One region of the Mesorhizobium sp. WSM3873 genome, then DNA from elsewhere that is predicted to be linked to it. Evidence: riboswitches for the same ligand, from Rfam matches in the RefSeq annotation. Region 1 holds a riboswitch; the other holds the start of a gene.

Region 1 (5,132 bases):
GCGGCGGAGTGAGAAAGCTCCGGTTCCTCGCCCCCGCTTTGCGGAGGCGGGGAACTCGAGTTCTTTAGTTCACCGTCCTCTTCGTCCCCGGCATATCGAGCGAGAAAGCCGGAATGGCGACGTCGAACGTTTCGCCGCGGCCGTTGCGCATCGTGTAGTGGCCGACCATGATGCCGGATGGCGTCGAGAGCGGGCATCCCGACGTATACTGGTAGCTGTCGCCGGGGTTGAGCTCCGGCTGGTCGCCGACCACGCCCTCGCCGCGCACCTCTTCGACTCGGCCACGCCCGTCGGTGATGTGCCAGTAGCGCGACAGAAGCTGCACGAACTCGTCCGACCGGTTGTCGATCGTCACCTGGTAGCCCCAGACATAGCGGTTTTCGGACGGATCGGAACGGTCCTCCAGATAGAACGGCCTGACCTGCACTTCGATGTTGCGCGTCACGGCGCGATACATGAGCCACTCCGGTGCCGCGCAGGGAACATTTTGTCGCGCGTCGCGGTTCTACCTCCGCAGCGTCGCCAGCCTGCCGGCTTTTCCACCGCACGTGCCGACAAACAATGTCATTTAAGTGACACATGACAATGTTGGTGTGCACAAACCGTGCGGGCGACTCGGGCGCTCTGTCGAGTGATGAAACGGCCGCGGGCGGCCTTTCCGGAGTGACCAGATCTCGATGGAACTGACCCTCGCAGCCGTCTTTGCCTCCTCGGCCCTTCTTTTTTGCAACCTTGCCAGCATCCTGCTCGCATCGTCGCGGCTGAAGCCCAGGCGGATCATTCCTCCGCCTTCCAGCAAACAGCCGCCTGTCTCGATCGTCGTGCCGTCGCGCGGTGTGGAGCCGTTCACGCAGGAGACGCTCGACCGCGCCTTCTCGCTCGATTGGCCGCGCTACGAACTGATCTTCTGCGTCGCGCACGGCGAAGATCCCGTGGTCAAGCTGATCAACGCCGCCATCGCGAGATTTCCGAATGTTCCGGCGCGGCTCCTCGTCGGCGATGACAGGATCAGCGCCAATCCCAAGCTAAACAACTGCATCAAGGGCTGGCGGGCGGCGCGGCACGACTGGGTGATCCTGGCCGACTCCAACGTCCTGATGCCCAAGGACTATGTCCAGCATCTGATGGCGGCCTGGCGGCCGGACACCGGCCTCGTCTGCTCGACGCCGATCGGCTCGCGGCCGGACGGTTTCTGGGCCGAGGTCGAATGCGCCTTCCTCAACACGCTGCAGGCGCGCTGGCAATATGCCGGCGAAGCGCTCGGCCTTGGCTTCGCCCAGGGCAAGAGCATGCTGTGGAACAAGCCGATGCTGGATGCAAATGGCGGCATCCAGGCTTTGGCCGCCGAGATCGCCGAGGACGCGGCGGCGACCAAGCTGGTCAACAGCCTTGGCCTTCGGGTCAATCTCGTAGCCGCGCCCTTCGAGCAACCGCTCGGCCAGCGCACGCTCGCCGAAATCTGGTCGCGCCAGGCGCGCTGGGCGCGGCTGCGCCGCGTCACCTTCCCATTGTTCTTCGCGCCCGAAATCCTGACCGGTGTGGTGGCGCCGCTGCTTATGGCGCTGATTGCGGCGGCAAGCGCCGGTGTCAGCCTGCCCACGACCGCGCTCTGCGTGCTGGCGATCGCCTATGTGCCCGAATGCATGCTCGCCTGGTCAAAGGACTGGTATCTGTCGCCGCGCAGCGTCACCGCGATGATCGTGCGCGACGCGATGCTTCCCGCCATCTGGGCGCGCGGCTGGCTTGGCGGAGCCGTCGAATGGCGTGGCAACGCAATGACCATCCGCAACAGCGGGATGACTGAACTCGAAGAGATTGCTTGAGCCGGCTGCGGCTCAAGCGCGCTCTTTGCCGCCGTGGCGGTTCATTCCTTCGCCGCCTTGAGCGCCTGTTCGATGTCGGCGAGCAGGTCGTCGGTATCCTCCAGCCCGACGGAGAGCCTGAGCGTGCCTGGTCCGATGCCGAGCTCGGCGCGCGCCCCGTCGCTGAGGTTTTTGTGCGTCGTCGTCGCCGGATGCGTGATCAGGCTCTTTGCGTCGCCGAGGTTGTTCGAGATCAGCACGATGTCGAGCGCGTTCTGCAAGGCGAAGGCCGCCTGCTTGCCGCCCTTGACGTCAAGGCAGATCAGCGTCGAGCCGCCCGACATCTGCTTCCTGACGATATCCGCCTGGGGATGGTCGGCCCGGCCCGGATAGATGACGCGGGCGATCTCCGGCCGGCCGGCCAGGAAGTCCGCGATCTTGCCGGCGCTTTCGGTCTGCTGGCGCACGCGCAGCGGCAGCGTTTCGAGGCCTTTCAGCAGCGTCCATGCGTTGAATGGCGACAGGCTCGGGCCGGTGTGCCGGAAATAGTCGTGCAGGTTCTCGTCGATCCACTTTTTGTCCGACAGGATGACACCGCCGAGGCAGCGGCCTTGGCCGTCGATATGCTTGGTCGCCGAGTAGACCACGATATGGGCGCCGAGCTGCAGCGGCTTCTGCTGCAGCGGCGTGGCAAAGACGTTGTCGACGATCACGCGCGCGCCGATCGAATTGGCTAAAGCGGCGACAGCGGCGATATCGACCACTTCCAGCGTCGGGTTGGTCGGGCTTTCCAGGAAGAACAGCTTGGTATTCGGCCTGACCGCTTTTTCCCAATTGGCAATGTCGGTGCCGTCGATCAGCGTCGCCTCGATGCCATAGCGCGGCGCCAGCGTCTCGACCACCCAGCGGCAGGAGCCGAACAGCGCTCGCGCCGCAACGATGTGATCGCCGGCCTTGACGCTGCAGAGCAGAGCGGCGGACACGGCGGCCATGCCGGAAGCGGTGGCGCGTGCGTCTTCGGCGCCTTCCAGCGCGCACATGCGCTTCTCGAACATATCGACGGTCGGGTTGGCGTAGCGCGAATAGATGAAGCCGGGTTCCTCCCCCTTGAAGCGGGCTTCCGCTGCCTGGGCCGTCTCGTAGACATAGCCCTGGGTGAGATACATCGCTTCGGCGGTCTCGCCGAAGCCGGAACGCAGCGTCCCGCCATGCACGAGTGCCGTCTGAGGTTTCCAGTTACGCGTCTTGGTCATCGCCCTGCTTCCAAACACAAAAAAACCGGCCGCGACGTCGCAACCGGTCCATACGGCCTTGCGGCCCGACGGTCCTTTAGCGACTTGTTTAACGTGGCTGCAAGCCGACCGGCCAAATCACCACGGGATAACGACCCTTTAGACCCGCACCGCGCTTGCGTCAATTGCCGGCTTGATTAAGAGGTTTGTACCAGGCAGCTTCCGCAAAAGTGTCCCGCGGTTTTGCGACAGGAAACTGCGACGACAATGACTTCGCCCGGAGCCAGACATTGCGGCAGACAGGCATTCTTCCCGATCAGGACATCGCGGCGCTCTTCCAGTCGGGCGCGCTGAAGTCGCCGCGCGCGCTCGACACCAACCAGATCCAGCCGGCCAGCCTCGATCTCAGACTGGGCGACAAGGCCTTTCGCGTGCGCGCCTCCTTTCTGCCCGGTCCCGATCATCTGGTGGCCGACAAGCTGGACCGGCTGAAGCTGCATGAGATCAATCTCGCCGAGGGCGCGGTGCTGGAGACGGGCTGCGTCTACATCGTGCCGCTGCAGGAAGGCCTGGCGCTGCCGGCGGAAGTCTCGGCTTCGGCCAACCCGAAGAGCTCGACCGGACGACTCGACATTTTCACGCGTGTCATGACCGACCGCGGCCATGAGTTCGATAAGATCGCCGCCGGCTATCATGGCCCGCTCTATCTTGAGGTCAGCCCGCGCACCTTCCCGATCGTCGTGCGCGCCGGCTCGCGCCTGTCGCAGATCCGCTTCCGCACCGGCAACGCGGTGCTGTCGGAGAATGAGTTGCGTGACCTCCATCACGCCGAGATGCTGGTTGCGACCGAGCCGCCCAACATCTCCGGCGGCGGCATTGCGCTCTCTATCGATCTCGACGGCGACAAGGACGGCCTGGTCGGCTATCGCGGCAAGCACCACACCGGCCTCGTCGACGTCGACAAGCGCGCCGCTCAGGATGTGGTCGACTTCTGGGAACCGCTCTACAAGAGCGGGGCCGGCGAGCTCGTGCTCGACCCGGACGAGTTCTACATCCTGGTCTCTCGCGAAGCCGTGCACGTGCCGCCGCTCTATGCCGCCGAGATGACGCCTTTCGATCCGCTGGTCGGCGAGTTCCGTGTCCACTATGCCGGCTTTTTCGACCCGGGCTTCGGCCATTCCGCCGCCGGCGGCAGCGGCAGTCGCGCGGTGCTTGAAGTGCGCAGCCACGAGGTGCCGTTCATCCTCGACCACGGCCAGATCGTCGGTCGCCTCGTCTACGAGCATATGCTGAAGCGGCCGCAGGCGCTTTATGGCAGCGAGTTGGGCTCCAACTATCAGGCGCAGGGGCTGAAGCTCTCCAAGCATTTCCGCGCCGCGCGCTGATCGCCCAACCAGGCTGTGCTTGCCCGGCCTGGCGCGCCGTGCTTGGCTGCGTCCGACCATGTAGCAACTGAAGCCAAGGGGATGAAAATGCAGATATCCAGATGGATCCTGTCGGCTGCGGCCGCCGCCATGCTGGCGCTCGGCGTCGGTTCGGTAGACGCGGCCGAAAAGATCAAGATCGGCACCGAGGGCGCCTATCCGCCCTTCAACACCATCACGCCGGACGGCAAGGTCGAAGGCTTCGACATCGACATCGCCAATGCGCTCTGCGCGCAGATGAAGGTCGAATGCGAGATCGTCACCCAGGATTGGGATGGCATCATTCCGGCCCTGCAGGCCAAGAAATTCGACGCCATCATCGCCTCGATGAGCATCACCGAGGAACGCAAGAAGCAGGTCGCCTTCACCCATAAATACTACACGACGCCGCTTGCGCTGGTCGCCCTGAAGGACGCCGACATCGCCTCGACCGAGCCGGCCTCGCTTGCCGGCAAGACGGTCGGTGCCCAGGCCTCGACCACCCAGGCCAACTACGCCCAGGACGTCTACGCCAAGGCCGGCGCCGAGGCGAAGCTCTACCCGACCCAGGAAGAGGCGGTGACCGATCTGCTCAACGGCCGTCTCGACGCCGTCATCTCGGACAAGTTCGTGCTGGTCGACTGGATGAAGAAGGCGAGCGACGGCTGCTGCAAGCTGGTCGGCGACGTCAAGGG
Region 2 (5,132 bases), on a different contig from region 1:
GGAGCCGGCGGCGCGGATCGTCTGCGGCCATGCGCTCGATCCGGAAAGCGCATGCGCCGATCTCGCCTCGCGCACCGACGCCTTCGTTGCGGTAACGGGCGGCGCTGCCGGAACCTGGTGGCATGACCGGGGAACCGGTCGCGTCCGGCATGTCGAGGCGCCGAAGGTCAAGGCGGTCGACACGCTCGCCGCCGGCGACGTCTTCCACGGCGCCTTCGCCGTCGGGCTTGCCGAAGCCATGCCGCCCGAGCAGGCGCTGCGCTTTGCCAGCGCCGCCGCCGCGCTTAAATGCCTGCGCTTCGGCGGCCGGCTCGGCGCTCCAAACAGAGCCGAGACAATGGCCATGATGGCGGCGCACTGGCCCCCATCGGGACAGATCGAGCAGAAGGCCTAGGGCTTGGCCCGCGGGTGCTCTACGGCCTGACGGCCGAAATCCGGGACATCGATATCCTGGCCGGCCTCGATGATCGAGCGGCGGATGGCGCGCGTGCGGGTGAACAGGTCGAACAGCTTTTCGCCGTCGCCCCAGCGGATCGCCCGCTGCAGCGAGGCCAGATCCTCCGAGAAGCGCGCCAGCATTTCCAGGATCGCGTCCTTGTTATGCAGGCACACGTCCCGCCACATGGTCGGGTCGGAAGCGGCCAGTCGGGTAAAGTCGCGAAAACCGGAAGCGGAATATTTGATGACTTCCGTCTTGGTCACCGATTCCAGGTCGTCGGCGGTGCCGACGATGTTGTAGGCGATGATATGCGGCAGATGCGAGACGATGGCCAGGGTCATGTCGTGATGCTGCGGGTCCATCGTGTCGATGTTGGAGCCGCAGCGCCGCCAGAATTCGGAGAGCTTTTCCAGCGCCTCCGGATCCGTGCCCGGCAGCGGCGTGAAGATGCACCAGCGGTTGTCGAAGAGGTCGGCGAACCCGGCATCCGGCCCGGACTTTTCCGTGCCCGCCAGCGGGTGCCCGGGGATGAAATGCACACCGACGGGCACATGCGGCTGCATTTGCGCGATCACCGAAGCTTTGGTTGAGCCGACATCGGTAAGGATCGCGCCTTTCTTCAGCGCCGGCGCGATTTCGGCCGCGACCTCGCCGGACGAGCCGACCGGAACCGAGACGATGACGAGATCCGCGTCGCGCACTGCGTCTTCGGCCTCGGTCGTGTAGGAATCGCCGAGACCCAGTTCCTCGGCGCGCTTGAGCGTCGATTGGCTGCGCGTCGCGATAGCGATGTGGCGCGCCAGGCCTTCGCGGCGGATGACGCGGGCGAGCGACGAACCGATCAGGCCGATGCCGACCAGCGCTATTCTTCCGAACATCGGTGCTGTCATGGTGCTTCAGCTTTTCAGAAATGTCTTGAGCGCCTCGACGACGCCGCGATTGGCCTCCTCGATGCCGATGCTCATGCGCAGCGCGTTGGGAAAGCCGTAGCCGGTGACGCGCCGCAGGATGTAGCCACGCGCGCTGAGATAGTCGTCCGCGGCCGCTGCCGAATGCTTTTTGTTGTCGGGGAAGTGGATCAGCACGAAATTGCCGACGCTGGGCGTCACGCGCAGCCCGAGCCCGGTCAGTTCCTCGCTGACCCAGGCAAGCCACTTCTCGTTATGCGCCACGCTGCGTTCAATATGGGCGCGGTCGCGGATGGCCGCGATACCGGCCTCGATCGCGGTCGCATTGACGTTGAAGGGCCCGCGCACCCGGTTGATGGCATCGACGATATGCGCCGGTCCGTACATCCAGCCGATGCGTGCGCCGCCGAGGCCGAGCTTGGAGAAGGTGCGGGTCATGACCACGTTCTCCGAGCTCCCGGCCAGCTCGATGCCGGCTTCATAGTCGTTGCGCCGCACATATTCGGCATAGGCCGCGTCGAGCACCAGGAGCACGCTCTTGGGCAGTCCGGCATGCAGCCGGCGCACCTCCTGGAACGGCACATAAGTGCCGGTCGGATTGTTGGGGTTGGCGAGGAACACGATCCGCGTCGCCGGCGTCACCGCGGCGAGGATTGCGTCGATGTCGGCGCGCTCGTCCGTCTCCTTGACCGCCACCGGCTTGGCGCCGGCGGCTTGGATATAGATCTTGTAAACCATGAAGGCGTGTTCGGTGAACACGGCCTCGTCTCCCGGCGCGAGATAGGTCTGCGCCAGCAGCCCCAGGATCTCGTCGGAGCCATTGGAGCAGACGATGTTTGCCGGATTGAGGCCGTGCACATCGGCGATCGCCTCGCGCAGCCGGCGGGCGGAGCCGTCGGGATAAACGTCCAATTTGGCAGCCACCTCCCGGGCGGCCTCGATCGCCTTCGGCGAGGGCCCGAGCGGATTCTCATTGGACGACAGCTTGTAGACCTTCGTCACGCCGGCCGGCGCGGTACTTTTTCCCGGCACATAGGCCTCGATGTCCATGATGCCCGCGCGGGGCGTCGGACGTGGCTGATCCTGCTTCATGTCACAAATCCGTCGAGAGGCCCTGGTTCGAGGCCGCAGCGGAAATACAGGCCGTGGCCCCGAATGTCGAGGGCCGGCGCGCTCGCGCGTAGGCAGACCGTTGACGAAGCGCCGCGCTGGCCCTAGAAGAACAGCCGGATCTCCCGTGGTGATTTGGCCGGTCGGCTTGCAGCCACGTTAAACAATTCGCTAAAGGGCCGTTTGCAACCTGTAACCGGCTTTGCGAAGGCAGGCCGGTTTTTTGTTGTCCGTTGCCGGCCGGACGCCGTATCGCGAGATCGATGCGACTGGATGGGGAATGCAATGGCCGCTCAGCGCGCTCCAAGGACCAACCACGAGGCCGACCAACCGTCGAGCCCGGTGTTGCAGTTCGGTCCCGACAAGCCGTTAAAACTCGATGCGGGCACCGTGCTGTCGCCGTTCCAGGTCGCTTACCAGACCTACGGCGCCCTCAACGACGCCCGCTCCAACGCCATCCTCGTCTGCCACGCGCTGACCGGCGACCAGCATGTCGCCAGCACCAATCCCGTGACCGGCAAGCCGGGCTGGTGGGAGGTGCTGATCGGCCCCGGCAGGATCATCGACACCAGCCGCTTTTTTGTCATTTGCGCCAACGTCATCGGCGGCTGCCTCGGCTCCACCGGCCCGGCCTCGACCGATCCGGCGACAGGCAGGCCCTATGGGCTCGACCTGCCGATCATCACCATCCGCGACATGGTGCGGGCGCAGCTGATGCTGGTCGATCATTTCGGCATCGAGAAGCTGTTCTGCGTGCTCGGCGGCTCGATGGGCGGCATGCAGGTGCTGCAATGGGCCGCAAGCTACCCGGGACGCGTCTTCTCCGCGTTGCCGATCGCCACCGGCGCCCGCCATTCGTCGCAGAACATCGCCTTCCACGAAGTCGGGCGGCAGGCCGTCATGGCCGATCCGGACTGGCACGGCGGCAAATATCTCGATTTCGGCAGGCGGCCGGAAAAGGGGCTCGCCGTGGCGCGCATGGCCGCGCACATCACTTACCTCTCGGAAGCAGCGCTGCACCGCAAGTTCGGCCGCAACCTGCAGGATCGCGAGGCGCTGACCTTCGGCTTCGACGCCGATTTCCAGATCGAAAGCTATCTGCGCCATCAGGGCATGACCTTCGTCGACCGCTTCGATGCCAACTCCTATCTCTATCTGACCCGCGCTATGGACTATTTCGACCTCGCCGCCGACCACGGCGGACGGCTGGCCGATGCCTTCGCCGGCACCAAGACACGCTTCTGCCTGGTATCGTTCACAAGCGACTGGCTGTTTCCGACCGAGGAAAGCCGCTCGATCGTGCATGCGTTGAACGCCGCCGGCGCGTCCGTCTCCTTCGTCGAGATCGAGACCGACCGCGGCCACGACGCTTTCCTGCTCGACGAACCGGAATTGTTCGCGGCCATCAACGGCTTCATAGCCTCGGCGGCGCGCGCAAGGGGGCTCAGCCTATGAGCGGCGCGCGATCTCTGTGTCTTGGCCGCACTTCTGAGGCGCCGAGATTCCCATTGGCCGCAAATGCTCAAAGGCCGGAGGTGTGCCCATGAGCGTCAATCGCGCCCAGCGCGTCGACCTCGAAGTCGTCACCGATCTCATCCCGCCGCATTCGCGCGTGCTCGATGTCGGCTCCGGCGATGGCGTGCTTCTGGAGGTTCTGCAGGCGACCAAGCAGGTTGATGGCCGCGGCCTGGAGCTGTCACAGCGCGGCGTCAACGAATGCGTGGCGCGCGGCCTTTCCGTCGTCCAGGGCGATGCCGACAAGGACCTCGAATTCTACCCCGACAAAGGTTTTGATTTCGTCGTCCTGTCGCAAACGCTGCAGGCGACCCGCAACCCGAAACTTGTGCTCGACGAGCTGCTTCGGATCGGCAACCGCGCGATCGTCTCCTTCCCCAATTTCGGCCATTGGCGCGTGCGCTTCTCGCTGCTGATCAAGGGCAGGATGCCGGTCACCAAGGACCTGCCCTATTCCTGGTACGACACGCCGAACATCCACTTCTGCACCATTCGCGACTTCGTCAACCTGTGCGAAGAGCTCGGCGCGACGGTCGAGAAGGCGACCGCGCTCGACGCCAACGGCCAGAAGATCGGCCTGTCGATGCCCTGGTGGTTCTGGAACTTCTTCGGCCAGCAGGCAGTGTTCTTGCTGAAACGATGATCTCGCTCGATCTCTTTCGACGCCGGCCGGCCGTGGTTCAAATCCCGTCGGAAATTCTGTCGGAGATAAGCACTGGGATTCTTGTGTGCACTTCGCCGCGTACCGGCAGCAATCATCTTGCAGGACTGATGGCTTCCGCCGGGCTGGGCAATCCACTGGAGTGGTTTGGCGGGCGCCGGCTGCTCGAACAGCCAGGCTATCCGCGCGATGCCAGAGGGCAGCTTCTGAGGGCGCTGACGGAAGGACGGTCCTCTTGCGGAATCTACGCGATCAAGCTTTTTGCGAGTCAATTCGCTCAAGTTGCCAAGAAGGTGAACCTCCCCGCCAGTCTTCCCAACCTTCACTATGTGCGCCTGACGCGCAGCGATCTGCTGGGTCAGGCGATCTCATGGGCGCGTGCGCGCCAAACCCGCAGATTCCGCTCTACCGAGGTCAGTCGCGCAGCCCCACGCTATGACGGCGAGGCTATCGCCGAATCGCTTGAAAAGATTCTGATGGAAAATCTGGCCTGGGATGG

What was found. Region 1 has a riboswitch for S-adenosylmethionine ahead of A9K71_RS14860 (O-succinylhomoserine sulfhydrylase). Riboswitches for the same ligand answer to the same signal wherever they lie in the genome.
Region 2: linked by a shared signal. The riboswitch ahead of A9K71_RS03400 (homoserine O-acetyltransferase) and the one ahead of A9K71_RS14860 (O-succinylhomoserine sulfhydrylase) in region 1 are both predicted to bind S-adenosylmethionine.

The regions. Positions count from the first base shown of each region.
Region 1 is NZ_LYTM01000019.1:33,146-38,277, forward strand. Features, by position in the region: gene A9K71_RS14845 (Hsp33 family molecular chaperone) at 1-12, shown strand, start outside; gene apaG (Co2+/Mg2+ efflux protein ApaG) at 65-457, opposite strand; gene A9K71_RS14855 (ceramide glucosyltransferase) at 678-1,823, shown strand; gene A9K71_RS14860 (O-succinylhomoserine sulfhydrylase) at 1,865-3,055, opposite strand; SAM riboswitch at 3,112-3,189, opposite strand; gene A9K71_RS14865 (2'-deoxycytidine 5'-triphosphate deaminase) at 3,325-4,419, shown strand; gene A9K71_RS14870 (ABC transporter substrate-binding protein) at 4,507-5,132, shown strand, end outside.
Region 2 is NZ_LYTM01000003.1:154,576-159,707, forward strand. Features, by position in the region: gene A9K71_RS03385 (sugar kinase) at 1-394, shown strand, start outside; gene A9K71_RS03390 (prephenate/arogenate dehydrogenase family protein) at 391-1,329, opposite strand; gene hisC (histidinol-phosphate transaminase) at 1,336-2,439, opposite strand; SAM riboswitch at 2,575-2,652, shown strand; gene A9K71_RS03400 (homoserine O-acetyltransferase) at 2,743-3,912, shown strand; gene metW (methionine biosynthesis protein MetW) at 4,001-4,615, shown strand; gene A9K71_RS03410 (Stf0 family sulfotransferase) at 4,564-5,132, shown strand, end outside.